Regions from separate parts of the Terribacillus saccharophilus genome, predicted to be linked through region 2. Evidence: a T-box and tRNA genes for the amino acid it is inferred to sense, from the RefSeq annotation. Region 2 holds a T-box; the other holds one or more tRNA genes.
What was found. The T-box of region 2 lies ahead of alaS (alanine--tRNA ligase). A T-box ahead of a tRNA ligase gene usually reads a tRNA of that ligase, here a tRNA-Ala.
Positions count from the first base shown of each region.

Region 1 (15,479 bases), 1.7 Mb from region 2:
AGAGGCTGGTGTTGGAAACTCCTCGAAATTAAATAATTGATAATCATTGTTATATCAAATGAATCCAAATTATTGTTCTCAAATATTTGTTTTAAGAAAAATTTTATTAAATCTCCATTTCGAGTATTCAACAGCATATTTATAAAATTTCTTATATCATACTTTATCAACTTGTAATCTGTTTGTATTAAAGCAAATAACTTACTTATAAGTTCCGCATCTTTAAACAAAGATCTTCTGTAATATATTAAATATCTGAATACCTCTTCAGAAGAATACTGAATTCCAGTTCTACTAAATATAGATTCTTTTATCTCCTTGTAGCGATTGTGATTATGCGCTCTCTCCTTAGCTATTACAAACAATTCATCAATAAATGTTTTAACAGTACTTTCATTAAACATACTAGATATATTTATATCAAGTTCATTTACATAGTGATCGTAAAGAGCCGCGCTTAATTCATCACTTATATTATTAGCATTTCCATAAGTACTTTTTTGTTCATTTAACTGTAAGTTTATCTCCCGATAAAAATGAATTACAGAATTCTTAATAAATGAAACAGAATCATTTAAAGATTCCTCACTAGTATCAAAGAAAATATACAAGTCATCAACATACCTTACAATCTGATATCTTTCAATATCTTCTAAATCATCCATTAAAGTCTCTAATTTTTTATCAAATAGATCCAAGTATACACAGGTTGCTAGAAAAGATAAGGAACATGAATTTTCTACAGTAGGAAACTTCCCACTTCCAATTGTTTGTAGCAATCTTTTATATATTAAGGCTGTTCTAGAATCTATGATGTTAGAAGTTCTGTTTATATTATCAAATAGAATATTGATATCCAGGTTATCGAAGAAATTATTAATATCAAATTTGTAATAATATCTATATCGTCTAGAACATTCATTAACATCAGCATAAAAATTATCATAACTTCTTTTATAGTGAAAGTCTCCTTCCTGGAAGTCACCTGCATAATAACACCTTGTCTTATTAGATTCTTTTTCATATGCTTCCCATACATGGTAACCTATACTCTCTAAATATATGTAAAGTAACGGAGAAACCAATTTTGTACTCCTAAACGAACTATTACCTTTTTGAATATAGTGTTTTGGAAAATCAAATATCAGCTTATTTTTAAAGAAGGCACCATTTAAAATAAATTTATCAAAAAAATCTTCTTTTTGAATATATACTTTCTCATCATCACTTAATAAAGAAAATGGATATAATTGAAGATACTCTTTTAAAGAATTCTCACTTTGACCAAAAATCCCTCGACAAACATTTACCCAAGTTTCATATTTCAAATTAATCACTATTCATTTCCTCCATTACATTCTCTATAAAATAAAGTAATAAATAATATAAATCACGCTAGAATACACTTGTTTTATGTAATTCTCTAATAATCCAGTTCTTTAAAACTTAAAATATTTTTTTACAATAATTGTAACATTATTATCTTAAATAAGGCGTTTTTTACATTAAAAAAATCCTTCCCGTAGTGGGAAGGATTTTCTATTGAATTATTCCACCGTTACACTCTTAGCCAAGTTACGTGGCTTATCAACATCCGCACCACGCTGAACTGCTGCATAATAAGCAAGCAATTGAAGCGGTACGACACTTGCAAGTGGTGTTAATAGCTCATGCACTGCTGGGATAACGAAGGCATCTTCGTCATGCTCTAGGCCTTTCATGCTGATGAGCAATGTGTTGGCACCGCGTGCATTTACTTCCTGTACGTTACCACGGATAGAGTGGTTCAGGGAGCTTTGTGTAGCTAGTGCGATGACAGGTGTGCCTTCTTCGATCAAGGCGATTGTGCCGTGTTTCAATTCTCCTCCAGCGAAGCCTTCAGCTTGGATGTAGGAGATTTCTTTTAGTTTTAGTGATCCTTCGACGCAAACGAAGTAATCGACACCGCGGCCGATGAAGAATGCGTTACGGGATTCACTTAGATAGCTTTGCGCTAATGTTTCGAATGTTTCTTTTTGATCTGTCAGTACTTCCATTGCGTTCGCAACAATCGCAAGCTCCTGAAGCGGGTTGAAATCAAGTGTGATTTCTTTGCCTTTTGCTGCGTCTACAGCTAGCAATAGCATAACTGCCATCTGTGCTGTATATGCTTTAGTAGAGGCAACCGCGATTTCTGGGCCAGCGTAAAGCGGCAATGTGAAGTCTGCTTCACGAGAAAGGGTGGATCCTGGCACGTTTGTGATTGTAAGTGCTGGGTGTCCGAGTTCTTTGATTTTCACCAATACGGCTCTGCTGTCAGCAGTTTCACCAGATTGGGAAATGAATATGAATAATGGCTTCTGTGATAGAAGCGGCATATTGTAGGCGAATTCACTCGCAATATGCACTTCAACCGGAATTTTAGCCAGGTTTTCGATGAATTGTTTACCGACTAGTCCTGCGTTGTAGCTTGTTCCCGCTGCTACGATGTAAATACGGTCTGCATTCATCATCGCATTACGGATAGCAGGGTCCATTTTGATTTGTTCCGCTTCATCCTGGTAGTGCTGGATGATTTTACGGATAACGAATGGTTGCTCATCAGTTTCTTTTAGCATGAAGTGATCGTATGTGCCTTTTTCTGTATCAGATGCATCGATTTCTGTTGTGAACGTATCACGTTCTACTACAGTACCGTCAAGCAGCTGAATTTCCACAGCGTCACGGCGAACGATAACGATTTCTTTGTCGCGGATTTCTTTGTACGTATCTGTTTCGCGAAGTGTTGCCATCGCGTCACTTGCTACGACGTTGAAGCCTTCACCAATACCTACAAGCAATGGGCTTTTGTTTTTTGCCACAAAGATTGTTTCTTTATCGTCTTTATCGATCATTGCAAGGGCATAAGAACCAGTAAGCAAGCTAACTGCTTTACGGAAAGCTGCTGCTGTATCCCCTGTCTCTTCATACATTTTCTCTACAAGCTGTACAACGATTTCTGTATCGGTATCACTTTTCAATGTTACGTCAGAAAGATACTCTTTACGGATGTCGACGTAGTTCTCAATTACACCGTTATGCACAATCGTAAATTTGCCAGAAGCGCTCTGGTGCGGGTGCGCGTTGTCTTCGTTCGGTGCACCGTGTGTCGCCCAGCGTGTATGACCAATTCCCATTGTGGATGAAACGTTGTGATCTACTTTTTCACGCAATGCAGCAATGCGGCCTTTTACTTTGAAAAGATTCACACCTTGCTCGTTTTCGATTGCGATACCAGCTGAGTCGTATCCGCGATACTCCAGCTTCTCTAGTCCGTTAAGCAATACTTCCTTTGTATCATTCTGTCCAATATATCCTACAATTCCACACATATCGTTGTTGTCCTCCTCAAGACTTGGAAGGGGCAAACGAACGGTCTGCGTTAAAAGCCAGGGGCGTTGTTTGCCCCTTTCTCGTTTTATCTATTTTTCACATCTTGTTTTGTCCTTATCCAAAGAGTCGCCTCTCTGCTTTCGGCTCTAAAACATGACGACTGAGATGTGTGCAATCGGGAGGCATCCGCCGAATGGTTCGATAAACCTCCACCTCGTCAACTTACCCCACCGCTCGGGATAAGTCCTGGCGCTTTTATAATGTTGTAACCTCTATCCTCACTTTCCTGCTTGAATGACTAACTCCTCCATTTTACATGAAGGAAATCCAGTTGGTCAATTCTTTCTTGCATGTAAATAAAGTATGCGCAAGGAGCATGTTCTGTTCCCTGCGCATACGTTGGTTTTATTTTGTTCCTAGTACCTGTTTGATGACAGCAACTACTTTGTCTGCATGTTTCTCACAGTCTTCCTTAGTCGGTGCTTCCACCATTACCCGTACTAGTGATTCCGTACCGGAAGGTCGTACAAGAACGCGTCCTTGATCGCCAAGCTCCTGCTCAACTTCTGCAATCGAGTCAAGGACCTGCTGGTTCACAAGTGCTTCTTGCTTATCCGTTACCGGCACATTTATTAGGATCTGCGGGAAGATTTCCACTTCACTTGCAAGCTCGGATAGCTTCTTGCCTGTTTCTTTCATAACATTGATCAGCTGAAGTGCTGCTAACATTCCATCACCAGTTGTCATGTAATCCAAAAAGATGATGTGACCAGATTGCTCTCCACCAAGATTAAAGTCACCTCGGCGCATTTCTTCCATCACGTATCTGTCACCAACAGCTGTCTTGTTGCTCTTGATAGCATGCTTATCCAATGCACGGTAGAAGCCGATATTGCTCATTACTGTGGATACAACCGTGTTATGACGCAAGCGACCATGATCATTCAGGAATTTAGCACAAATGTACATGATCTTGTCACCATCAACAATTTGTCCTTTTTCATCGATAGCGATTAATCTGTCGCCATCACCATCGAAGGCAAGTCCGATATCTGCTTCTTTTTCCAGAAGGAAATCACGCAATGTTTCTGGATGCGTAGAGCCGACGTTTTTATTGATGTTCAAACCATCAGGCGATGTACCGATTGAGGAGATATCCGCTTCCAGATCCGCAAACAAGTGTGTTGCAATGGAAGAAGTCGCTCCATGGGCACAGTCGATCGCAATGTGAAGTCCTTCGAAATCATTGTCGATTGTCTGCTTCAAATATTGAATATATTTCTGACCGCCTTCAAAATAGTCATTGATTTGACCTAGATCAGCTCCGGATGGTCGAGGCAGTTCGTCTGTCTCTGCATCAATCAGCTGCTCAATTTCGTTCTCCTGCTCATCAGAAAGTTTGAAACCATCTGGACCGAAGAACTTGATTCCGTTATCCTGCACAGGGTTATGAGACGCAGAGATCATAATACCTGCAGCTGCTCCCATATTCTTTGTAAGATAAGCAACACCTGGTGTACTAACGACACCAACACGCATTACCTCAGCTCCAATGGACAGAAGTCCTGCAACAAGTGCTCCTTCAAGCATTTCACCGGAAATACGTGTATCTCTGCCGATCATCACTTTCGGTCTATCTTCACTTGTCTTTGTCAGCACATAGCCGCCATATCTGCCTAGCTTGAAGGCAAGCTCCGGGGTGAGCTCCTCATTCGCAATCCCCCTGACGCCGTCCGTTCCAAAATATTTTCCCATTGTTACCTCTCCTTCACATGGCTCACAGTCACTGTGTCTGTGTATCTGTATTCGTATCTTCCTCTTCTTCACTCGTTGCATTATCTGCGGATTGAACAGTTATTGTGGCTTCCTCTTGGCTCGGGGTAAGCTCGATATTTTGAGGTCCTGATACGTCGATCTGAACCGTCTGCTCCCCTTCTTCCAAGCTGCTTCCATCAATCGTTGCCGTAATATCGTCTGCCGATAGGCCTTCGATTTCACTCTGCGCTCCACTTACTGTTACATCGATCTGCTCATTCTGAGGATCTGAAATGGTCGCTTCCTGATCATCAGGAAGATCTTCGATTGTAACTGGAACGTTTTCGATTGTCGTCTCGCTCGTTTCATCCAGCTCAATATCGACTGATATCTGCTCATCACTTGCTGAGCGTACATTATCCGGCAGCTGCAAGTCCGCGTCTATCGTCTGGTTCTCTGTCACCTTGGACAAATCAATTTCTTCAGTACTGACCGAATTGATACCATCCAATGTATCCTGCGGTGCATAGATAGTCACTTCTTGAATATCTGGTGTAAGCGAAGCAACCGACACATCATCAGGCGCTTGCCCCTTTGTCTTCACTTCTACTGGGACTGTCTTGCTCGGATTGCTCACCTGCACCGAAACCTCGACTGTCTCCGGCTGTACATTCACACTCAGTTCATTCCCCTGAGCATCATATACTTTCACCGGTGCTTCTCTGCTATTAATATCTGCATCGATGTCTGTTAGATCCACATAAGCACGTACACTGGCAATTTGGTCAATGACCTCCTGTGTACTTACGATTGAAACCGTCTGAGGTTCCACAGTGGAGCTATCAACTTGGAATCCTGCTGCCATTTGATCTTCGTTGGTATAGCCTACGTTTACGTTAAATTGCTGTGAAGCTTTTTCTTGAATTGTCACCTCAATAGAGGCTGGCTGCATATATACTTGCAGGTTGTCCGAGACGTTTTCGTAATGCAGCTTCACTGTATGCGTTCCGGTATCAAGATCTGTCAAATCCACATAAGCTTCGTAGTTCTTTTGCTGTATTGCAGCCGTTACATCACTTGCCGGTCCGACAAGCTGCATGGATACATACTCCGGCACACCACTGACGACATATTTGGAGTCATCGATCCGGATGCCCACAGGTGCATCGACTGTATTTGTTTCGTCCGAGCTGGTGATTGGAACCTCACCCGCACGGTTATCTACGTCCGATTCCGCACTCACATAGGCATAGAGAAGGACAGCAAACACAAGCGATACAACACGCAATGTCCATGGACTCTTCAGCCATTTATCCATTCTTACCCCTCCATCTTCTCGCCTTGGAACCGGAAGCTGGTACGCCTACTTCTCTATCTAGGATCTCTTTCAAGGCGTCAGGTGTGATGTCACGGAACAATTCTCCGTTCTTCGTACAGGAAATCGATCCTGTCTCCTCCGAAACGATGATTGTCAATGCATCCGTTACCTCACTGATTCCCATAGCTGCCCGGTGACGCGTCCCAAGTTCCTTGGAAATAAACGGACTCTCAGATAGCGGCAAGTAGCAGGCAGCTGCTGCAATCTGGTTTTCTTTCAGAATGACGGCTCCGTCATGCAATGGTGTATTAGGTACAAAGATATTTGTGAGCAATTCGAATGTCAGATGACCATTCACCGGAATTCCTGTCTCAATATAATCTCCCATACCTGTTTCGCGCTCGATTGTGATCAGCGCACCAATCCGCCGCTTCGCCATGTAATTACAGGACTTCACAATCGCTTCTATGTTTTTATTCGTCTGTTCTTCCTCCGATCGCACGTTTCGGGAGAAGAAGCTGCCTCGTCCGAGCTGCTCCAATGCACGCCTGATCTCCGGCTGGAACAAAACGACGATGGCTACGAATCCCCATGTAATCGCCTGCGAGCTCAGGAAGGCGAGCATCGGGAAGTCGAGTATCTGCTCACTGCTCAAGAAAGCGATAATAACAACGATGAAGATCCCCTTCAACAGTTGAATCGCTTTCGTTCCCCTTATGAGCATTAAGACTTTGTAGAAAATGAACCATACTGCCGCAATGTCCACGATAATCCGCAGTATGGATAATATAGAAAGTTCACTTAATCCCCCAAACATGGATACACGTCCTTTTATATGAATAGCTCGAATTTCTTCGTACATTATAGCACAGTTCCCCTATAGCAGTCGCTTACTAACAAGGAGAGTGATTTAACCTTACTGTCCCCTGTTATCTTAACGCAATACAAGCTTGTACCGCCAATGATTTAAGGGTAAAAAAAAGAGCCCTTTTACAAGCAGCTCAACTTACTCTAACACTAGAATGTAACCAATTCTTTTAGATGGTACCAAGCCCATCCGAAAATACGGTCAATTTCCTGATATTCACCTGATATATTATCAACAGAAGCCATATTCACTTTAGCTCCAGGATCCTCGACAAGGTCGCCATTGATGATGGTGACATCACCATCCACTTGACCTCTGATATCCAAATCGCCATTTTCAACGACCAGGTCCCCTTTGACTGTGACGCCTTCCGGTACAATTACAAGATCATTCTCTACTATCAAACCCTCTTGCTTCGATACACTTACACTGCTATCACTATTCCAAGCAGATAATACGCTTGTGAACATGAATAGGAAGAATACCGCAGCAGCCGTAATGATAGGGTGCGCGCGGAACCATCTCATATACCCGACACGCTTCTTTTCTTTTGGCAAGTTTGCCATGACACTGGCGGTGAAGCCGGCCGGTGCACTCAACTCATAGGCAGCGCCGCTAAGCAGGCTTTCTGTCTGTTTGAGCTCTCGATAATGCTGGTTACAATCTGGGCAGGTTTTCAGGTGCTCTCGAAGCTGCTGTGCTTCTTCCTCTGAAGCATCTCCATCCAGATACAGATGCATAAGCGCGAGGCTTTCTTCGCAATTCATGTATTACCCCCCTTTATACGTGGCGCAGTTTTTTCCGTAGTAGTTCTCTGCCACGGTGGATACGCGTCTTCACTGTCCCGAGCGGCAGGTCCAGGATTTCGCCGATCTCCGCTAATGATAAATCATCCAGGAATCGCAGTACGATAACGCCGCGATACTTTGGCGGAAGGGACAATATTTCCTTATGGATATAACTCTGCAGCTCCATGCTTTCGACTTCTTCCTCAGGCAGTGCCTGGTCAGCCGCCAACTGAGAATACATATCCAATCCTTCTGTTCCCTTCACCTCAGCATCCAGATGAAAATCAGGCTTCTTCTTCCGCAGACGGTCGATGCTTAAGTTCGTTGCGATCCGGTAAAGCCATGTGGAGAATTTCCGGTTTTCGTCAAAAGAATGGATGTTGGTGTAAGCACGGATAAATGCCTCTTGGGCGATATCCTGCGCTTCGTGGCTGTCTCCGACCATTCGGTATACGATATGGTACACCTTGTTCTGATAAAAGGAAACGATTTCCTCGAAGGCCGCGTGATCACCCTTCTTGACGTTTTTTATATGATATTTTATGATGTTCTCCATGAAAATCCTCCCGCCTAACTGCGGCTTCTTGATAACGAATGACGTTCCGAAAAGGTTTCACTTTCACAAAAAAATATCTTTTTCTCAAACCTTATAGTGTGCCAGCAACAGTTTTTTTCTTATTTTTTATATTTTTTTAAAAAATGATGTTTTAAATAAAAAAAGAAAGGGTACTCTTAACGACAAATAGTATATCAGATTCTGGAGGTTAAAATGGTTACTTTAGACAATCTTTTGGAAAAAATTGAACAGACGCGCAACCACATGCTAAACCTGTCCCGTCGCATGCCGCTTACATCCGAACCAGTTGTCACTGCCAGCGTACAGCTTGATGACTTATTAAACGAATACGAAAAACAAAGAAAGAATGTATAGAGCAATTAACAGCCCGCAAGGAAAGCTGTTAATTTTTTTTTGCATAAAAAAAAGCACGTACACGAAGTACGTACTTTCAATTAATGGCGATCTTCCGTCCAAGCACCTTGTTTAAGGAAATAAGCTTTCACGTCGCTATGAAAACCGACACTCGCCTCCAGCGGGAAAGCATCTCCGCCAGCTCGCTTGTAGCAGTCAGCAAACCAGGCAACCATCACCTGTTCATCCGCTTTTTCTACAGCATCCTCTTGCAGTTCACGGAAAGCTTCGAATGCATCGGTAGCCGTATCAGGCAGCTGGAAATATGGGATCTCCTCTGCCACTTCTTCACTTCCACCAGCATATTTATCGCCCATTTCATCATAATAACGTTCATTGCCGTCTGCATCGAGCGCATAATACATGATTGTCAGTTCAAAAGCCATTGGCTCCTTGAACAAACGAAAAGCAATTTTCTCCACTTCCGGAAGGAACGGCAGCTGGAAAATCTGCTTCAATTCACTTATTACATCCTCCGAATGCTTTTGTAACGAGACACTAACTGCCTCAGTATAATCTTGTATGGAAAACAAAGCGCTAACCTCCTTCTTACTCTCGCTCTACTTTACCACACAGGACCGAAATAACGCATCAAGCAAGCGTTTTACCTTTCGTTTCTTCTCCAAGAAGCCACACCGCCACTGCAGCAATTAGAACTGTCACACAAAATAAAAGGAACACAGTACTGACTGATATCCCTAATGAACCGCGATAACCGATCAGTAATGGTCCAAGGATACCTCCGATCCTTCCTGCGGTTGCTGCAATTCCAGAGCCGGTAGCACGTATAGCAGTAGGATATTGTTCCGGAGTATAAGCATACAAAATACCATAAGCACCCAAATTGAAAAATGATAGCAACATTCCGGCCATAAGCAGCATACCCGCTGACTCTGCATTACCGAAAAGAACAGCACTAATGGCTGTACCGATAAGATAAATGATGAGAATCGGCTTTCTGCCCACCTTTTCGATCAGCCAAGCAGCAGAGAAATAACCTGGCAGCTGCGCGAGTGTCATGATCAATACATACTCGAAACTTCGGACCATATCGAATCCTTTCTCAACCATTACACTTGGAAGCCATAAAAACATGCCATAATAGCTGAGCATAATACAAAACCATACAATCCAAAGCATCATGCTGCGCTTAGCAAATCCTTTAGCCAGCAACTGACGAATACCAGCCATGACAGAAGTTTTTTGCTTCAGCTTTGTATAAGACGGCGAGTCCGGCAGATTTTTACGAAGAAAGACTGCGAACAATGCAGGTATCGCTGTCAGTAAGAGAGCTACCCGCCAGCCGTAATCCGGAATGACAAAATAAGAAATAATCGCTGCTAGCAGCCAGCCTACTGCCCAGAAACTTTCCAGCAGTACGACCATGCGCCCCCGTCTTTCTGGCGCGACAGACTCCGATACTAATGTTGACGCAACTGGCAGCTCACCGCCGAGCCCTGCACCAATAAAGAAGCGCAGCACAACGAAAATTAAGTAAGATGCTGCTAAAGCCGACAATCCGCTTGCAATAGAGAAAATCAAAATCGTGATCATAAAAACTGTTCGACGGCCTACTCGATCCGCCATAATTCCGAACACAAATGCCCCCACAGCCATCCCAATGCTATTGACACTGCCTATCCAGCCTGCCTGCTGTGATGATAACCCCCAGTCCAATGTCAAAGCGGTAATAATAAAAGATAAAATACCAACATCCATGGCATCAAACAACCAGCCTGTTCCGACAATACCGAGCAGTTTTCGCTCAGAAATCGGTTTGCCTGTTTTTTGATTTGCTACTGCTCTCTCCATTCCAGCACCTCTGCGAAAATGTATTATTTGACACATTAAGTTTACAGGTGTCTTGACACTTTGTAAATCTGTTATAGCGTTATTTTTACCAAAATATCAGCAACCATGAAAAAAGCTGCCTTATTCGGCAGCTTTTGCAGCAGATAATGAAGTTTTAGGAGCAGCAGCTTGGTACCATTGCCAGCACAATATAACGATTATAGTAAGATCAATTAGATCCCCGCCGTAGTACATTAACATTGCCCCCTGCTGTGCATCTGCAGCAGCTATGCCCATAGGCGGGTTTGCGTATAAATACTTCGACAGTATGCCGTGTCCTGCAAGCGCAAATACAAAAACAATTACCCGGTAAAGATAACTTTTCCGGTACGAAACCGGATCTGTATATAGCATAGCCAGCGTGAACAAATAACCTGCTGCAAATATATGCAAATGAACGAGCATCGAAACCAAGGATGATTGATGCATGTAATGAAATAGATGCGTTGTATAAAGAAGCCATAACCCTCCGATATTTAATACAGCTGCAGTGATCGGATGAATTAGGAAACGCGCATATCTGCTTCGAAAAATACGAGAGACAGCTCTCCCTCCTGATTGCGGAAGCGCACGCAAAAGCAAGGTGACAGGCTGTGATAAAACGAGCAACAACGGAGCGAGCATCCCGAGCAGCAGATGCCCGATCATATGATATACAAAGCTATGATGCGCATGCATAGCAATCGGCCCCGCCACAGCTTGAAGACCAATGACAATTCCACTTACAAATAACAGCAGCTTACGCAGCGGCCAGGCTTTGAAACTCTTGGCAGAATACTTCATTGCCAGCAGATAAGATAGTATACAGAAGAAGGCGATACATAGAGCAAATTTATCAACGTACATGCTCTTTCCTCCTTGAAAGATGGATACACCAGATGCCTGCTGCAATTAACAGGACAGCGATACCATTCCATATCAGGTCATAATAGAAGATATCCACTCCATATCGAATCTGGTGAATGCGGAATAATTTATGCTGTATTAGGCCATCGTACAGCTGGAAAACACCGCTTCCGAGCATAACAGCACCGACCCATCTAAGCGGAATCAAACTTCTGCGTCTGCGAAGATCCGCAAAAAGGAACAAACCTCCAACTGTTGCAAACCAGCTCAGCGCGTGGAAGAAGCCATCCGATACAAGCCCCCATGTCGTAGAAGATAAATCGTAGAAATGATGCCAATGCAAAAGCTGATGAAAAACTGCTTCATCAATAAAAGCAACCAAACCGACACCGAACAAAAAACCAGACAGCACATTCCTGCGCCTATATGTATGACTATCCTCCATTCGTATCCTCCTATCAAAAGACTTTTATCTAAACTGTTTCCCGATAGGCTTAAGAATAAACAAAAAAGGCATAGAAGATTTTCTCCCTATGCCTAAGAAATTAAAAAAAGCCGCCCAGATGGACGACTTTCATATGAGTGGAGCCTAGCGGGATCGAACCGCTGACCTCCTGCGTGCAAGGCAGGCGCTCTCCCAGCTGAGCTAAGGCCCCATATGGAGCGGAAGACGAGATTTGAACTCGCGACCCCCACCTTGGCAAGGTGGTGTTCTACCACTGAACTACTTCCGCTCAGCAGTAAAGTAATGATGATGCGGGTGGAGGGACTTGAACCCCCACGCCGAAGCACTAGATCCTAAGTCTAGCGTGTCTGCCAATTCCACCACACCCGCGTAATAGAAACAGTTACTGGAACTGATCTATAAAGTGAGCCATGAAGGACTCGAACCTTCGACCCTCTGATTAAAAGTCAGATGCTCTACCAACTGAGCTAATGGCTCAAAAACATTCTATTGAAAAGAAGTAAATGGCTGGGCTAGCTGGATTCGAACCAACGATCACGGGACCAAAACCCGTTGCCTTACCGCTTGGCTATAGCCCAATAAATGGTGGAGGGAGTAGGACTCGAACCTACGAACCCGATGGGAGCGGATTTACAGTCCGCCGCGTTTGGCCAACTTCGCTATCCCTCCAACATAAGTGGTGCCGGCCAGAGGACTTGAACCCCCAACCTACTGATTACAAGTCAGTTGCTCTACCAATTGAGCTAGACCGGCAAACTATTTAATTGATTGACTCGAACGTCACGAATGATATCATATCATCATCCAAATAACTTGTCAACACTTTTTATTAACTTCTTTTAAAAACAAGTGGTGGAGGATGACGGGCTCGAACCGCCGACCCTCTGCTTGTAAGGCAGATGCTCTCCCAGCTGAGCTAATCCTCCAGCTTGATGACCCGTACGGGATTCGAACCCGTGATACCGCCGTGAAAGGGCGGTGTCTTAACCGCTTGACCAACGGGCCAGGATGTCTGTTTTTCATCGTTGCGTTTTTCGTAACTCGAAACTGACAAGAGTTATTATATACAGGAATGCAAGGGTTTGTAAACCCACTTTCATAATTTCTTTTAATTCAGATAATTAATCTGCAGACAACCCCCTCTTCTACTTGGTGAAACCCCTGTTATATCAACGTTTTCAGCTATTTTAATAACATCTATTCTTCTTGCATACTTTCCTCTCAAAACAGGAATATAAACATGAACGCAAAAAAACGTGAGCAATTTTTTTGTCTGATAGAAAAATTCCTTGTTATGCTTTTCCTATGAAATAAATTAGAAAAGGGGCATTCGACATGACAGAGACATTTGATGTAACGAATCCAGCCACCGGCGAATTGATCGAAAAAGTAGCAATTGATTCAGAAGAAGCAATCAACAAGAAAATAGAAAAAATTCATCAAGCCTTCCATTCTTGGTCCAGAACTTCTGCAACTGAACGCAGTAAGCTTCTCCGCGCTTGGCATGATAAGATGGTGGAAAACAAAGCAGAACTTGCTGCTTTGATGACAGCGGAAAACGGTAAGCCGCTCAAAGAATCTGAAGGCGAAGTATTATATGCAGCTGGCTATATTGAATGGTTTGCAGAAGAAGCAAAACGTGTATACGGCCGCACTATCCCTGCTTCCACCACCGATAAGCGAATGCTCGTAACTCGTGAAGCTGTCGGTCCAGTTGCAGCAATCACACCTTGGAACTTCCCGGCAGCTATGATTACAAGAAAGGCAGCTCCCGCACTAGCTGCAGGTTGCACATTCATAATCAAACCAGCACCCGATACACCACTGACAGCCATTCGCTTGGTTGAACTGGCGCATGAAGTCGGCATTCCAGAGGACGTCATTCAATATGTAAATGCTGATGGAGAAACAGTCGGAAAGATTTTCACCGAGCACCCTCATATCCGTAAGATTTCCTTTACCGGCTCTACCCCTGTCGGCAAGCTGCTTATGAAACAGAGCGCTGATAGTGTGAAGCATGTATCCATGGAGCTTGGCGGACATGCTCCGCTTATTGTTGATGAGTTCGCAGATATTGACCGCGCTGTGAAGCATGCTCTGGCATCAAAATTCCGGAACGCGGGACAAACATGTGTCTGTGCCAACAGACTGCTCGTCCATGAATCCATAAAAGATGAATTTACAACAGCATTCACTAAAGCAGTATCAGAAATGAAGGTAGGTCAAGGTACTGAAGAAGGTGTTGAAATCGGTCCTGTCATCAATAAGAAAGGCTTTGATAAAATCGTAGCTCAAATTGATGATGCAAAGTCCAAAGGCGCTAAAGTCCTTGCTGGCGGCACATATAATGCTGATGCCGATAAAGGCTACTTCTTCGTCAACCCGACTGTTCTTGATCAAGTAACGGATGACATGGACATCATGCACGAAGAAACATTTGGTCCAGTCGCTCCGATTACAACTTATACCGAAATTGATGAGGCAATCAGTTTGGCCAACGATACTCCATTTGGTCTGGCAGCTTACTTCTTCACAGAAAACTATCGCCGTGGTCTGTACATTGCCGAAAACCTGAAATATGGTATTGTTGGCTGGAATGACGGCGGCCCATCTGCCGTACAAGCTCCATTTGGCGGTATGAAGGAAAGCGGCGTCGGCCGTGAAGGCGGAATTGAAGGAATTGAGCCTTACTTGGAAACAAAATATATCTCTATTGGCATATAAGAAAAGGACCCGTCACTGACGGGTCTTTTTTATTCTATAAATATCTTTCAACAGTAGTTGCTTTGTTTGGCAACAACATTCCTCCATCACCATGCTGCAACACCGTACAATAGCCTACAACTAGGGAAGCTTTCTTTCCCTTAATAATCCCTACTGCTATCGAAAATGTTCATTCAGTGCTTCACTTAGTAAGAAATAAATCCTATGCTACTATGAAAATAGGCGATTAGAAAAATTAAACCTATGGGAGTTGGACTAATGGAAAATATCGAATTTCTAAACATAATATTACGTGATGGCACTTCACAATCAGAGGCCTTTGCTTTTTATGACCAGCTTGATATCGTCGAACCTGAAGAAATGATAGGCATGTGGAAAGGCGAAGAAATTGTAACTGGGCATCTCTTAGAGGGGCTTCTCACAGCATCTGGTTGGTATGGAAAAGAATTTATCGATGAAGAACACGTCCACCCTTTAGTTTTCAAAAAAAGTAATGGGGTTCTCTATACTATTAGTCCAAGTTTACTTCCTTTAAATCTTCT
Region 1 is NZ_CP008876.1:18,590-34,068, reverse strand. It holds gene GZ22_RS00190 (AbiA family abortive infection protein) at 1-1,337, opposite strand, end outside; gene glmS (glutamine--fructose-6-phosphate transaminase (isomerizing)) at 1,548-3,350, opposite strand; gene glmM (phosphoglucosamine mutase) at 3,757-5,106, opposite strand; gene GZ22_RS00175 (CdaR family protein) at 5,135-6,424, opposite strand; gene cdaA (diadenylate cyclase CdaA) at 6,417-7,241, opposite strand; gene GZ22_RS00165 (zf-HC2 domain-containing protein) at 7,442-8,059, opposite strand; gene sigW (RNA polymerase sigma factor SigW) at 8,073-8,636, opposite strand; gene GZ22_RS18125 (aspartyl-phosphate phosphatase Spo0E family protein) at 8,850-9,011, shown strand; gene GZ22_RS00155 (hypothetical protein) at 9,092-9,583, opposite strand; gene GZ22_RS00150 (MFS transporter) at 9,642-10,862, opposite strand; gene GZ22_RS00145 (cytochrome c oxidase assembly protein) at 10,983-11,747, opposite strand; gene GZ22_RS00140 (DUF2243 domain-containing protein) at 11,737-12,192, opposite strand; tRNA gene GZ22_RS00135 (tRNA-Ala) at 12,331-12,403, opposite strand; tRNA gene GZ22_RS00130 (tRNA-Gly) at 12,407-12,481, opposite strand; tRNA gene GZ22_RS00125 (tRNA-Leu) at 12,503-12,582, opposite strand; tRNA gene GZ22_RS00120 (tRNA-Lys) at 12,618-12,690, opposite strand; tRNA gene GZ22_RS00115 (tRNA-Gln) at 12,718-12,791, opposite strand; tRNA gene GZ22_RS00110 (tRNA-Tyr) at 12,797-12,882, opposite strand; tRNA gene GZ22_RS00105 (tRNA-Thr) at 12,891-12,966, opposite strand; tRNA gene GZ22_RS00100 (tRNA-Val) at 13,064-13,139, opposite strand; tRNA gene GZ22_RS00095 (tRNA-Glu) at 13,147-13,218, opposite strand; gene GZ22_RS00090 (NAD-dependent succinate-semialdehyde dehydrogenase) at 13,549-14,937, shown strand; gene GZ22_RS00085 (DUF4334 domain-containing protein) at 15,196-15,479, shown strand, end outside.
Region 1: it has a tRNA-Ala gene. The T-box ahead of alaS (alanine--tRNA ligase) is inferred to sense a tRNA for this amino acid. The anticodon was not compared.

Region 2 (15,479 bases):
TTGTACTTGCAGGTGTTCCTCCATTTAGCGGGTTCATCGGTAAACTGCTTCTGGTGCGAGGAGCTTTCGAAAAAGGCGAAGCAGTTACCGTTATCATAATGCTGCTCACAAGCTTACTCATACTACTTTCTATCGTGAGAGCATTTATTCGTATCTTCTGGGGAGAAGGCGAAGCAATTAAACAACAAAAACGACATAATGCACGTCGTCTTTTACCAGCTGGATTCCTAATGCTATTTACTGTATTCCTCGGAGTTGGTGCCGAAGCAATCTTGCCAACTGTCCAGCAGATAGCCGACTATCTTCTTAATCCGCAGGCATATATCGATCTTGTATTGAAGGGGGGACGTTAAATGGCTTTTCAAATATGTATTAATCTGCTCGTAGCTTTTATGTGGATGTTCCTAGGTGAGTCCTACAGCATTTCCGGATTTGTAACAGGATATATTGTAGGTATCGTTCTGTTATTCCTGCTGCGCCGCTTCCTGAAGGGGCCATTTTATTTGAGAAGGGTGTATAAGATTCTGTCCTTGCTTGTAATTTTCATTAAAGAGCTTATCCTTTCCAACCTTGAAATTACAAAGCTTGTCTATGCCAAACGACTGGATATTAATCCCGGCATTTTTACAATGGAAACAGAGTTAGAAACAGATTGGGAAATAACACTATTGGCCATCTTGATCACGCTGACCCCAGGGACAGTCACCCTGGCAATCTCTCCTGATAAAAAGGAAATGTATATCCATGCTATGGATATTATTGATATGAAAGACGCTGTTCACTCCATCAAGGATAGCTTTGAAAAACATATTATGGAGGTGACGAGATGAGTGCACTGCAGGATAACTTTGCAGAAATCATTCAGATGATATCCATTATCTGTCTGATTGCGCTGAGTGTCTCCATCCTCTTACTGATCATACGAGTGATGAAAGGTCCGTCCAATGCTGACAGAGCCGTTGCACTAGATGCTATCGGAATAAATATTATGGCATTTGCTGCATTGCTCGCCATCATCCTGATCACCCCTAACTTCAACGATATTGTTTTGCTGATAGGTATCCTTTTGTTCATTGGAACAGTTGCGATTGCAATTTACTTAGAAAAGGGTGATTTGATTGATACAGAAGACGATTGATATCATCCTTGATATTTTAGTTATCATATTTTTGCTTGGCGGTACTTTTAGTATGTTTACCGCTTCAGTCGGTGTTTTGCGTTTCCCAGATATTTATACAAGACTTCACGCAGCAAGTAAAGGATCTACGTTAGGTGTTGCGAGCATACTCATCGGAGCATGTATCTTCCATTACACCGAATATGGAATCATAAGCGGGAAACTGATACTTGGTGTTCTGTTCATCATGCTCACTGCCCCTGTTGCCAGTCATCTTATATCCAGAGCAGCACATCTTCGTGGAGCAAAGCCATATGGAACATTGAAGGACCAATACCAAGAAGCAATAGATAAAGAAAAACGAAGACAAAAACAACAACAAAAATCAAAGTGAATGCCATCAGGCATTCACTTTTTCTTTTTCACCTGGACAGACACGTTCAGAGACTCCTTCACATAAAGTGAGTGTATAGGCAATCTTTGAGAGTGTACAGGAGGTGCAATGAAATGAGTATTATTGGTGCTATCGGACTTCTAGTAAAGGAAGCAATGTTTTTCGTTTCCTATGTAAAGAATCATGCATTCCCTCAGCCTCTCCCTCCCGAGGAAGAAGCATTGCATATTGAAAGAATGCAGCAGGGGGACGAAACGAGCCGTAATAAGTTAATCGAACATAACTTGCGTCTGGTTGCTCACATCGTAAAGAAATTCGAAAATACTGGCGAAGATGCGGAGGATCTTATTTCCATCGGTACAATCGGGCTAATTAAAGGAATCGAAAGCTACTCGAGTGATAAAGGCACAAAACTCGCTACATACGCAGCTAGGTGTATCGAAAATGAAATACTAATGCATCTGAGAGCTCTAAAGAAAACCAAAAAAGATATTTCCCTTCATGATCCTATTGGTCAAGATAAGGAAGGAAACGAAATCAGTCTCATTGACATTCTTCAAGCAGAGAATGAAGATATCATTGAATATATCCAGTTGAATATGGAAGTGGAAAAAATAAAGGAATACATCGACATCTTGGACGGACGTGAAAAGGAAGTAATCATCAGCCGTTATGGACTTAATAATGAAGAAGATATGACACAGCGTGAAATTGCGAAAAAATTAAATATTTCCCGCAGTTATGTTTCACGTATTGAAAAGCGCGCGTTGATGAAAATCTTCCATGAATATTATCGTCAGCATCGTACGTAAGAGCATAACATTGACTATCAAATAATTCGCTTTAAAGAAGGAGGTTACCAATATGTATGCAAACAGCCATTCATCAAGTCACTATCAGCAGCGAACCAGCACCGGCGTGCTTATTGCTGCCTTCCTCGTCCTGCTATTTGTAGGTGGAGCTTATGCTTGGGAGAATATATGGGATTAAAAAAACTCCGGTTTTATACCGGAGTTTTAGCTTTCTAATTGTTTTTTCCATCGTTCTATTGCGAACCAAATAAGTACGCTTGTAAAAACGCATCCGCCAGTCATGGCAAATAGAATATCTGCTTTATCTGAAGGTGTTAAATAAACATTTATTATTGATCCAATGTATAAATAACTGCCAAGAATCAGAAGCGCCAATGCAAAACGACGGTAATCTGCAATCTTGTCAATCAACTGCTGCTGTCTTTTATTCATCTTGTCGCCTCCTCTTCTAATCTAGCAACATTGTAACATAAAAAATGACAGCAATTACCTGGTAATTGCTGTCATAAGTATTAGTGGTGTTCAACCATTTTCATAATAAGTGTAGCTGCATTGCGAGCAGCTTGGTCAAGGAAAGCATCAAATGATACCGAAGATTCCTTACCTGCTATGTCAGACAAAGCCCGTACAATCACGAAAGATGTTCCGTAGTGATACGCAACCTGAGCTACTGCTGCAGCTTCCATCTCCGCTGCAAGCATTGCTGGGAACTTGTCCCGGACAAATGCAACGCGTTCTGGATCAGACATAAAACTATCGCCCGTCGCAATAAGACCAATTTCTGCGTTTGTATCTGGGAACTGATCGATAACACTCTTAGCTAGTTGTACTAGCTCCTGATCTGCCTGGAAGGCTGGTGGCATCTGCGGTACTTGACCATAAGCATAGTCAAAAGCTGTAACGTCCACATCATGGTGAACAACAGCATCAGAGATGACGATATCCCCTACTTCCAGATTCGCAGCAAAACCGCCAGCTGAACCGGTATTAATAATCGCTTGCGGTGCATATCGTTCAATCAGCATAGCTGTAGCGAGTGCAGCATTCACTTTACCGATTCCTGATTTAAGCAGGACAACTTGTTTATCAGATAGTGTGCCTTCTGTGATCTCGTAACCAGCTACGACTACTTCCTTTTTGTTTGCCATTGTTTCTTTCAATAATGCTACTTCTTCATCCATTGCTCCAATGATGCCGATTGTCATTCCGTCTACTCCTTTAGCTCTTCCTATCGTTTTCTTTCAGTACTTCCACTTTTGTTGCCTGCCAGCCGGATCCATCCACCCAGCTTGCAAACACTCGGAATGTTTCATCTGCATCAGGTGCAGAGACCGTTGCAATAACATCATTGCCGCCATTGCCATTGTTCTCTACCCACCAAGCTGTCATTGAGGCTGGATCCAATCCGACTGCTCCTCCAACTGCCTGCATCATTTCATTCCAGTCCTGCGTGCCTTTTTCAAAAGTTGTCGTATGTGTTCCAGACTGATCAGTACCTACCGGCTCCCAGTCCTTCGAGTAAGCTTCCTTCACATTATCATCTGAAGGTTCGGCTTCTTTTTTGTCTTCCTTTTCTTTCTCTTTTTCGTCGTCATCCTGCTTCTCTTCGTCAGCTTGCTCTGTATCTTCGCCATTGCTGGAATCATTATTGCCTTGAAGTTGTTCTGCGATGGATTTTTGGTTCTGTTCGTCAGCTGTCTGATTTTCCATTGTAGGTTTATCATTTAAAACTGCTACGAGCAGCACGACGACTAGGGCGACACCCGCAATTGCCAGGACAGCGGTTAGCCACTTCCTAGGTTTTCTGCGTCTGTTTCTATTATTCAATCTGGAAAAATCCTGATTATCATCCGCCATGCTCATCCCTCCTCATTGGTCTCTATTATACTATGAACTGAAGCTAAGCCAAAGTCATATTATAAGCTCTTTTTTCTTTCGATGATTTTGTTGAAGCATCTCTAATTTTGACATACCGGAAGGATTCTGTGCATATATATCTAACTATATAAATTAGAAAAGCAGGTAGGACTACTTTGATCAGTCATCATGATTCCTGTGGAAGGGGAGGAAGATAAACGTGATGAAAGTGACAAGAATGGATACGAACCTTTGGGGGCACGAATCGTTCGAGTATGTCGGCTACGACAAGGAAGCCGAGACCTTCTCTATCTTCTTACCGGAAGAATGCTGTTTATCTTTTACTAGTGTGAAAGAACAAGTCGTCTTTTCTTTTCTGCTTGCACTAGACAAAGAAAGTTTTATCCTGCAAAAGCTTATACCCTTTTTTCCGTTTGAGAAATCTTCTGCACAGTCATTTCATCAGGCTCAATAAAACAAGCTGCTTCCATAGCATTCGGAAGCAGCTTTTGTTTTATGTCTATTCTACTTTAGTAATTTTGACCTGGATGTCGCCACCTGGTGTAGAGACACTCAATTCTTCACCGATTTCATGGCCAATCAGGCTTTTTGCGATTGGAGAATCGTTTGAGATTTTGCCTTCAAACGGATCTGCTTCTGCACTTCCGACGATTGTATAACTTTCTTCTTCCCCGTCTGGCAGCTCAATGAAGGTAACTGTTTTACCCATGCCTACCATATCAGGATTATCTGTATCACTTTCAATGATCACTGCATTGCGGATCATGTTTTCAGTTGTAGCGATTTTGGATTCGACGAATGCTTGCTCATCCTTCGCCGCATCATATTCGGAGTTCTCGGACAAGTCACCAAAGCCTCGTGCGATTTTAATACGCTCGACAACCTCTTGACGACGAGTTGTCTTTAGATACTCCAACTCCTCCTCCAGCTTCGCCAAACCTTCATTCGTCATGTAATATTGTTTTTCTGTAGCCAATTCAACCACCCCTTGAGCTCTAAAAGATTCTTTCCCTTTGCCTAACTTCTATAGCGTTTTCATGCATATTCCATACTATGGCAGATTCCCGCCGAAAATTCAATACTTATCTGTACAAGTCACGTAGTGCGGCCAGAGAGGATCGTTTCAATCTTCGCAGACATCAAATCGATGGCTACGTGGTTTTCTCCGCCTTCTGGAATGATAATATCTGCATACCGCTTCGTTGGTTCGATGAATTGCAAATGCATCGGACGTACTACATTAACATATTGTTCAATCACCGAATCAATTGTCCGTCCGCGTTCCTTAATGTCACGCAGCAAACGGCGGATGATGCGAAGATCTGCATCTGTATCGACGAATACTTTTATATCCATCATATCGCGCAGTCGCTCGTCCTCAAGAATCAGTATTCCTTCCAGAATAATAACGTCTTTTGGTTCGACTGGTATTGTTTCATCAGAACGCGTATGGATCTTGTAATCATAAATCGGCTTCTCAATCGACTGCTGTTCGCCAAGTGCCTGTAAATGCTGCATTAACAGTTCATTATCGAAGGCGAATGGATGATCATAGTTCGTATTGAGACGTTTTTCGAACGGAAGATGAGATTGATCTTTGTAATACGAGTCCTGCTCGATAACTAGAATTGTCTTATCTGTAAACCGTTTATAGATGGATCTTGTGACAGATGTCTTTCCTGATCCCGATCCTCCTGCAACACCGATAATGATAGGTTTCTTTGCCATTTCTCCTGCTCCTCTTCCTAATACCTCGTTCATTTCTTCTTCACACTGACGGCTACTCCATCGCCTACCGGCAGGATCGTTGTGTGGAACGCTTCATGCTCGAATAACCAGTCGTTGTATTTACGGATTTTCTTTGCGATATTAGCTTTGCGTGGTGTTGCCTCGCTATCATCAGCCACATAGCCTTTAAACAGAACATTGTCACTGACAATGACTCCGCGCTCACTCAGCATCCCGCTGTAGGCATCGAAGAATCGCTGATATTGGCCTTTTGCTGCATCAATGAAGACGAAATCGTATGGAGCATGCGCTCTGATTGTCTCTTCTAAATCAAATGCATCGCCTTTAAGGATCAAAATATCATCCTGTGCACCTTGCTCTTGGATATGTGTAACTGCCTGATCATGGCGGACGTCATCACGTTCGACGGTCACGATGCTGACATCAGGTTTTGCGTGGCGCATCATAAGTGCTGAATAGCCAATTGCAGTTCCGATCTCCAATATTTTATCTGGCTGATGAAGGCGAACAAGCTGCATCAAAAACTGGATACCAAGCGGCTCCATTATCGGCACACGATCCTCTGCAGCAAGCTCTTCCAATTTCTTTGCCCATTCTGGAGAAGACTCTACATGCTCCTCCAAATATCCTATTATTGCTTGTAACATATCATTTCCTCACTTTACCTGCTTACTCATCCAAATGCATATGCTTCTCGATCAGTTCTTCATGTTCATCGAATGTCCGCGCATAATAAATTTCCCCATCATCTCCGGCTAGGAAATACAAATAATCGGATTCTTCCGGCTGAACGACGGCTTCGAGCGCATTCTCTGAGAAGTTGCTAATCGGGCCGACAGGAAGCCCATTGTTTCGATATGTATTGTAAGGAGAATCTACTTCCAGATCCTTGTAATACACGCGAGATTTATGTTCTCCTAATGCGTACAGCACAGTAGGATCCGTCTGCAGCCTCATATCATCTGCCAAACGGTTATAAAAGATTCCGGCAATCTTCTTGCGCTCATCTTCATTTCTTGCTTCATTTTCGACGAGTGAAGCGAATGTTAGTGCTTCATGCACGCTTAATTTCTTCTGTTTGAATCCATCCAAATATGGTGAAATAATTTGCTGGGACTTATCCAGCATCATATGGACAACCTTATCTACAGTGATATCATCTGAGGATGTAAAGTTATAAGTGGCCGCAAATAAGTAGCCTTCAAGCGGATAACGTATATCTTTATTTAAGATATCCTCAGTCAGAATATCCGGATATTCATCTATCAGCTGTTTGATATAAGCTTCATCTTTCATTTTATCCAGGAAAGCCTGCTGGTCTATTCCAAGTGACCCAGACAGTATTACGCTTATTTCCTCGATATCAGATCCTTCCGGAACAGCAGCAGATGCAGAGGGGGTGTTCCCCGCCTCTGGATCGTTAAGTTCATCGACGACCTGCTGCATGGACATAGAAGGGGAAAGCTCATAATTCCCCGCGCGGAAGTTGGCTTCACCAGAAAACTTCACATACAGCCTGAAAATGAAAGCATTTTTAATCAGACCTTGCTCCTCCAGGGATTGACCAATTGAGCTAGCAGTAGCTCCCATAGGAACTTCGACAACTTGTGTCGTATCATTGTCTGAATCGACAGCTTTCATACTGGCATTCACGTAGATAAAGGTTCCGAGTGCACCAATCAATAGAAGTACGATTATTACGGATATGATCATCAAAACTATTTTCCGCACGACGCTTGCTTCCTCCATTCTTCTGTCCCGATTCTGTTGAAAAAGATCTTCATTCGAGGCAGTCAAGCTATCTTTCCTCCTTTATCCGCCTTATTATACAACAAACGTCAAGCGAGTCACCACCCGTCCGACAATTTATGCGGATAAAGCTACAAGAAAAAATCCTCTCTGCCTTATCGGAAAGAGAGGACTGCCTTTTACAAAATTAGATGCCGTCTTCCTCATCAGTAAGTGTATTCAGCATTTCTTCGACCATTTCCCATTCTTCCTCTGAATCAATCTGGAATAATGTAAGATCTTTGTCATCGCCTTTTTCTTCATAGCGGAAAGCAAACACTTCAACTTCATCATCCGCATCAGCTTGTTCAGCCGGTACGACCGCAATATATGAGTGTCCAGTTTCATCCACGTCGAAATTGAACAAAACCTCAAATAAGTGTTCTTCTCCGTTTTCGTCTGGGATAATGATACGTTCTTTTTCTTCCAATGCCATATGGCTACACTCCTTATTGTTTCGAATCTAGAAAGCCCTGCAGAATCATGACTGCTGCCATCTTATCGATTACTTTTTTTCGTTTCTTGCGGCTAAGATCCGCTTCAAGCAGCACTCGTTCAGCTGCCATCGTTGTCAGACGCTCGTCCCAAAGCACAGTCTCGAGCTTAAATTCATCATTGATCCACTGAGAGAAAACCTGTGAGGCTTCTCCCCTCGGACCAATTGTACCATTCATATTCTTTGGCAGTCCTATGACAGCTCTCTTGACTTCATGCTGCTGAATGATCTGCTCTAGTTCATTTCTAGCTGTTTCATAATCTTCTTCGTTCCAATGAATCGTAGTCAGACCCTGAGCAGTCCAGCCAAGACCATCACTGATTGCCACGCCGATCGTTTTGGATCCGACATCCAATCCAATCGTCTTTAGTATGTCAGTCATGATTTGTTCTGTTCCAAATAAAATTTTACCAATTGTTCCACAATCTCATCGCGCTCCATACGGCGGATCAGATTTCTGGCATCTTTATGCCGGGGAATATAAGCTGGGTCCCCAGAAAGTAAATAGCCGACAATCTGATTAATTGGATTGTATCCTTTTTCCCGCAATGCTTCGTATACGGACATTAGTACTTCCCGGACATTTTCGTCCATCGGTTCTTCCGGAAAGTTGAATTTCATCGTTTTATCCATCGAACTCACGTGAAGCCACCTCGCTTAAATTGCCAGTCTTTTTCTCAGTATATACTTTTCTGTCGGATTTGGAAAATCAAAGCTGTTCTTCGACATATACTGCCGCATATGCGAGTGCATCCGGTACCTGCTCCGGATTTTTACCGCCAGCTTGCGCCATATCTGGACGTCCGCCTCCGCCGCCTCCGCAGCGTTTCGCAGTTTCTTTAATAAGGTTACCAGCATGCAGACCGCGTCCAATCAGGTCTTTGGAGACACCAGCCGCTAGCTGTACCTTGCCTTCAGCTGTTGCTGCCAAAAGGATAACGCCGCTTTCAAGCTTCTGTTTCAAATCATCGACCATACCGCGAAGCTGATTCATATCTGCTACGTCAACTTGTTCTGCAAGAACTTTAACACCCTTCACTTCTTTCACTTTATCAAGGATATTACCAGCTTCTAACTGAGATAGTTTGCTGCGCAGGCTATCGCGTTCCCGCTGAACTTCCTTCATATCCGCAAATACTGCTTCAATTCGGGAAGGTACTTGTTCGTTAGTTGTTTTCAGTTCAGCTGCTGCTTGAGACAGAGTCTGTTGCTGCTCAAACGTGAATCGGTAAGCCTCTTTAGAAGTGACTGCCTCGATTCGGCGTGTGCCGGCACCAATACCGCTTTCAGACACGATTTTGAATAATCCGATTTGAGAAGTGTTTCGCACATGCACACCACCGCACAGCTCCAAGCTGTAGTCGCCGATTTGAACAACACGAACAACATCGCCGTATTTCTCACCGAACAGTGCCATGGCACCCATTTCTTTCGCATCACTTAGGCTTTGATAGGAAGTACTGACAGCAAGCTCTTCCCAAATTTTTTCGTTAACGATTTCTTCTATCTTTTCCAATTCTTCTTTTGTTACAGCATTGAAATGAGAAAAGTCGAACCGAAGACGATCTGGAGCAACTAAAGATCCAGCCTGATTAACATGAGTACCTAATACATCCTTCAGTGCCTGATGCAATAGATGCGTCGCTGTATGGTTCTTAACTACATGCTGACGTCTGCTTGTATCAACTTTTGCATGGACGATTTCTTTCACTTGAATCTGTCCTTGCTTCACTACTGCTTGATGCAGATTTTGACCTTTTGGTGCTTTCTTAACTGCTTGCACGAGCACTGTTGCTGTCTCCGTCGTCACCCAGCCTTCGTCTGCTACTTGTCCGCCGCTTTCTGCATAGAATGGCGTTTCTTCCAAGATGAAGAAGATCTCGTCTCCCTCAACAGCTACATCAGCAAGCTGCTTATCTTTTACGATTGCAAGGATCGCTGTTTCTGTTTCAGTGCGGTCATAACCGACATACGTGCTTTCTGCTTCCACTTCCTGCAGAACGCTATCCTGTACGTGCATGCTGTTCACTTTCTGGCGTGCATCACGCGCACGTTCACGCTGCTGCTTCATTTCTTCCTCAAAACCAGCTTCATCGATCGTGAAGCCTTCTTCACTGACATATTCCTCAGTCAGTTCTTTCGGGAAACCATACGTATCATAAAGACGGAATACTTCTGTTCCAGGGAAGACATTGCTGCCTTTCTCCTTTTCTTCTGCTACGATTCGGTTTAGGATAGTCAGACCATCCGCAAGTGTTTCATGGAAACGTTCTTCCTCTGTCTGAATGACTGTCTCGATGAAGTCACGTTTCTCTAGGATTTGCGGGTAGAAAGCATCCATAATTTCACCAACAACCGGCACAAGCTCCTTCATGAATGCCTTCTCGATGCCAATGTTCTTCGCATAACGTACTGCGCGACGAATCAAACGACGTAGTACATAGCCTCGCCCTTCATTGGAAGGAAGCGCTCCATCACTGATAGCGAAGGATACAGTACGGATATGGTCGGCAATAACTTTGAATGCTGTATCATCTGCTGCTGTTTCACCGTATGCTTTTTTCGCAAACGTAGCAGTCTTCTCGATAATCGGCATGAAAAGATCTGTTTCGAAGTTCGTTTTCGTATCTTGAATGACACATACCATACGCTCCAGACCCATCCCTGTATCAATGTTCTGTTTCGGAAGCGGTGTATATGTGTGATCCGGATTATGGTTGAATTCGCTGAATACTAGGTTCCAAATTTCCAGATAGCGTTCGTTCTCACCGCCTGGGTAAAGTTCTGGATCAGATGAATCATTGCCGTATTCTTCTCCGCGATCATAGAAAATTTCAGAGTTCGGACCACTCGGGCCTTCACCAATATCCCAGAAGTTTTCTTCCGTACGAATGATGCGCTCTTCTGGCAATTTAACTAGATCACGCCACATCTGATACGCTTCTTCATCTTCCGGGTGAACCGTTACAGATAGACGATTTGGATCAAAGCCGATCCATTTCTTATCTGTTAAGAATTCCCAAGCCCAAAGGATTGCTTCTTTTTTGAAATAGTCCCCAATAGAGAAGTTACCAAGCATTTCGAAAAACGTATGATGGCGGGCCGTAAAGCCTACATTTTCAATATCATTTGTACGAATGCTTTTTTGTGCATTCACGATACGTGGATTCTCAGGCACAACTCGTCCGTCAAAATATTTTTTTAGCGTTGCAACGCCACTGTTGATCCATAGCAAGGAAGGATCTTCAATTGGCACAAGTGAAGCACTTGGCTCGACGCTATGTCCTTTCTCCTTGAAGAAATCGAGGAATTTCTGTCTTACTTCAGCAGACGTTAATCTTTCCATAAAAATGCCTCCTTTATTATGTAAACACACAAAAAACTCCCGATCCTGCCATATGCAGGGACGAGAGTATGATCGCGGTACCACCCTGATTATAGACCGGAAAATGGTCTATCACCTTTAGGCGCGGATAACGGTGCGCAGCCGATAAGGATTAACTCAGAGCTCCAGTATAGCTTTCCATCACACTTTTATGGAGATTCTTCCAGCCAAGGAATCTCCTCTCTTAATAAAAGGACGTCATGTACTTGTACCTTCATCGCTTTTAGCTATAAATCTAAGCGTTAGTATAGAGAAAAAAGCGGAATTTGTCAAACATCCGCCTCCTTTGCTGTATCCAAGCAGGCTTTAATAATCGTCAGACAAGGAACAGCAGCAATCATACCAATAATACCCCCAAGTTCCCCTCCTACAAGCAAGGCGAAAATGATTAGAAGCGGATGGATATGGATGCTTTTTCCGACGATGAAAGGAGAAAGCAGGTTCCCTTCGATCAATTGAATAATAAAAACCATGATTCCAGCAAGGAGAGCAGTTTTCGGGCTGATAGTTATTCCGACGAGAATAGCAGGTACGGCCCCGATGATAGGACCGAAATATGGAATGATATTCGTTGCTCCTACCAATAAAGCTAATACCAAGGAATATGGTAGCTTGATCAGTGTGAACGCAGTCCAAGTTAGAAGACTAACAATGCAGCTGACAAGCAGCACGCCGCGAATATAGTAGCCTAGATTATTATCAATGCGCAGCACTAAGCTTTTGACATTGCCTCGATAACGACGAGGCAGCAGCATGAGACCTGCATTGCCGATTTTATCCGTATCTTTCAGAATATAAAAGACGATAACCGGCGTTACGACAAGAAAAATGACTACTTGCGGCAGCTTGTTCCATATATGCAGGAGATCTTTTAAAAATCCTTCCGCGCGCTGTTCCAAGCCATGCAATATGCTATCCATTTGATCATGTACTGTTTCCGGCAGGAACGCTGTTCGTTCATACATGAATTGTACATAATGATCATAACGCTGTGTCAACGCCGGCAGATTATGGCTGAATTCCTTCACCTGACTAATCAAAACCGGAAAGCCTTTGTACAGCAGGAACCCGGTAAGACCGAAAAACAACGTATATATAATCAAGATCGACAGCCAGCGTGGCAGACGCCACGCAGCAAGAAAATCGATGATAGGATGAAGCAAATAAGCAATCAAGCCTGCAATGATGAATGGCAGGAATAGTCCGCCTAAAAATAGCAGAAACGAACGATAAAATGGATATAGCTTAATTATTAGAAAACAGAGCAGCAAGGCGACGACAATTGTCACCATCCAGAGGAGGACACGATAAAGACGGGATGCCTCTTTCATAATACTAGAATGATGCGCCGTCGCATTTCCGTTCTTCATCAGTGAACAAATCATCAAGGGAACTCAACGAACCATCTTCCTCTACTTGATGCAGGGAGAGCATCTCATCTTTATAAGATAGTTCGATAAAGCAGCCCCAGCAATAATACTGTTCAGGCCCTATTTTTCCGATATCCTTGCTGTTGCAGTTCGGACATTTCAACATGTTGGATCACTCCAAATCCTTTTTACATGTTAGAATGTCCAATTATTTCCTCTCATATACTACATGAAATCGTATGGAGAGATATCTTCCTGTTCTTCCTCTGCTTCACGCAGCATCCGATCGATGTCATCTCCCTGTTCATGGAAACCAAGATGCTCCACAAGAGAAGTATAGCGCTGGTTCGTGTCTTCCGTTTGAATTCCTTGAAGAAACGCTTGTTTTTCTCCGACAAGGATCAAGGAACGCTGTGCTCTCGTAATCCCGGTGTAAAGCAGATTTTTACGAAGCATTCTGCGATAACCTGGCACAACAGGCAAAATAACGATTGGAAATTCACTGCCCTGTGATTTATGGATTGATATACAATACGCATGCATCAAATTCGATAAGTCCTTGCTTTCATAGACAACTTCTTTTTCCTCAAAGGCAACGACAAGCTGCTCCTTCTGCTCGATATTTTCTTCTTCCCGAAACAAAGCGACTACTTCGCCGATGTCTCCATTGAAGACGCCTTCCTCTGGATCATTGACAAGCTGAATGACTTTGTCACCCTTACGGAAGATAACATCTTTTGCAGCCATTTCTCGCTTCTGCTTGTCCTTGGGATTAACCAACTGCTGGAGCTGCTTATTCAATTCATGAATACCGGCTTGTGAGCGATACATCGGGGCCAGTAGCTGCACATCGCGCAAATCCCAGCCTTTTTCGACGGCCCGGCCAACAATCTGAGTAATCACGTCGACTACTTGATGCTCCCGGCAAGGAATGAAGTTGAAATCTTTGTCCTTCTCCAGTTCGTCCTGTGATAGTGTCCCATTCTTGATAGCATGAGCAATCGTGATGATTTTCGATCCTTCTTTCTGTCGATACACATCTTTCAGCATCACACACGGGACTGCCTCTGAACGAAGTAAATCGGATAACACCTGACCGGGACCGACAGAAGGCAATTGATCTTCATCACCGACAAGCAACACTTGCATATCATCTGGAATGGCTTTGAACAAACGGTTTGCGAGCCAAATATCGACCATAGAAAATTCATCGACGATTAGCAGCCTTCCAGCTAGCGGATTATCTTCATCCCGTTCGAACGAGTCGTTACCGTCCCACCCTAACAAACGGTGGATTGTGCTGGCTGGAATATTCGTTGATTCATTCATACGCTTAGCTGCCCTTCCGGTTGGAGCAGTCAGGACGAATGGATAACTCTCATCTTTATCTTTATAGTCCTTCGGATCGAGAGACAGTTCGTGCAGTTCGGCATAAGCTTTGATGAATCCTTTAATAACCGTCGTTTTACCAGTACCCGGCCCCCCGGTCAAGATCATCACCTTTGATTGCAATGCCTGCTCAATTGCTTCGAATTGTTCTTTTCCGTAGCTGATCGTCTCCGCTTCCTCAAGCTTTCCAATTATCTTCAGAAGCTCTGCCTGGATAATTTCTGTCTCGGTTTCTTTTTCAGTTAACCGCTGCATATGGCTGCAAAAACCAGTCTCTGCAAAGTAAAGCATAGGATGGTAAACCCGATCTTCCTGTTTAACAACCTTTTTCTGAGCATGCAGCACACCAAGCTGTTCTTCAATCTGTTCTGCTCCGATACCGAATTGTGCACTGCGCAATAGAACTGATGCTTGTTTCAGCACTTCTTCATTCGGCAAATAAACATGCCCTGCTTGCATGCTGTCTTGCAGCACCATCAAGCAAGCAGCCTGCAGTCGGCTGTTATGGTCCATTTCCAAGTTATTCTTACGGGCCGCTTCATCCGCCCGATGGAAACCGAATCCTTCAATATCAAATACATATTGATACGGATCCTTCTCCAGTACTTGGATTGCTTCATCGCGATACACCTTATAGATTTTTTGTGCGAGCTTCAGCCCGATACCGTACTTGGACAAATGGACCATCACGTGGTCAAAGCCCTGATGCGTACGAAGGTCGTGGAGGAACCGTTCTTTTTTCTCATCGTTCAGCCCTTGAATACCATCCAGCAAATCCGCATTCGATAGAACATCCGCTATCGCATTCTCACCGAGCTTCGCTACAATTCTTTCCGCAATCCGTTTTCCGATACCATAGAATAGATCACTGGAAAGATACTGAATAAGCCCATCCTTTGTTTCTGGTACATACCGCTTGTATTCTGTTACCTCATACTGTTTACCGAATCGTTTATGATTGACCATCGAACCATAAAACAGATAAGGCTCGCCTTGGTCCAGTTCTCCGATATATCCTTTGATGACGATATCCTTTTCTTCAATCGTCTCATTGGTTTCCAATACCTTGATCCGGACAATGGAAAACTGTTCTTCTTCTTT
Region 2 is NZ_CP008876.1:1,823,158-1,838,636, forward strand. It holds gene GZ22_RS09245 (Na+/H+ antiporter subunit D) at 1-353, shown strand, start outside; gene GZ22_RS09250 (Na+/H+ antiporter subunit E) at 354-830, shown strand; gene GZ22_RS09255 (monovalent cation/H+ antiporter complex subunit F) at 827-1,138, shown strand; gene mnhG (monovalent cation/H(+) antiporter subunit G) at 1,119-1,511, shown strand; gene sigK (RNA polymerase sporulation sigma factor SigK) at 1,625-2,323, shown strand; gene GZ22_RS18990 (hypothetical protein) at 2,376-2,501, shown strand; gene GZ22_RS09270 (YrhC family protein) at 2,528-2,755, opposite strand; gene mtnN (5'-methylthioadenosine/S-adenosylhomocysteine nucleosidase) at 2,836-3,528, opposite strand; gene GZ22_RS09280 (YrrS family protein) at 3,542-4,180, opposite strand; gene GZ22_RS09285 (hypothetical protein) at 4,401-4,655, shown strand; gene greA (transcription elongation factor GreA) at 4,701-5,177, opposite strand; gene udk (uridine kinase) at 5,297-5,929, opposite strand; gene GZ22_RS09300 (O-methyltransferase) at 5,959-6,597, opposite strand; gene mltG (endolytic transglycosylase MltG) at 6,620-7,747, opposite strand; gene GZ22_RS09310 (DUF1292 domain-containing protein) at 7,887-8,174, opposite strand; gene ruvX (Holliday junction resolvase RuvX) at 8,188-8,616, opposite strand; gene GZ22_RS09320 (IreB family regulatory phosphoprotein) at 8,613-8,876, opposite strand; gene alaS (alanine--tRNA ligase) at 8,944-11,580, opposite strand; T-box leader at 11,634-11,846, opposite strand; gene GZ22_RS09330 (AI-2E family transporter) at 11,889-12,989, opposite strand; gene GZ22_RS09335 (hypothetical protein) at 12,955-13,155, opposite strand; gene recD2 (SF1B family DNA helicase RecD2) at 13,215-15,479, opposite strand, start outside.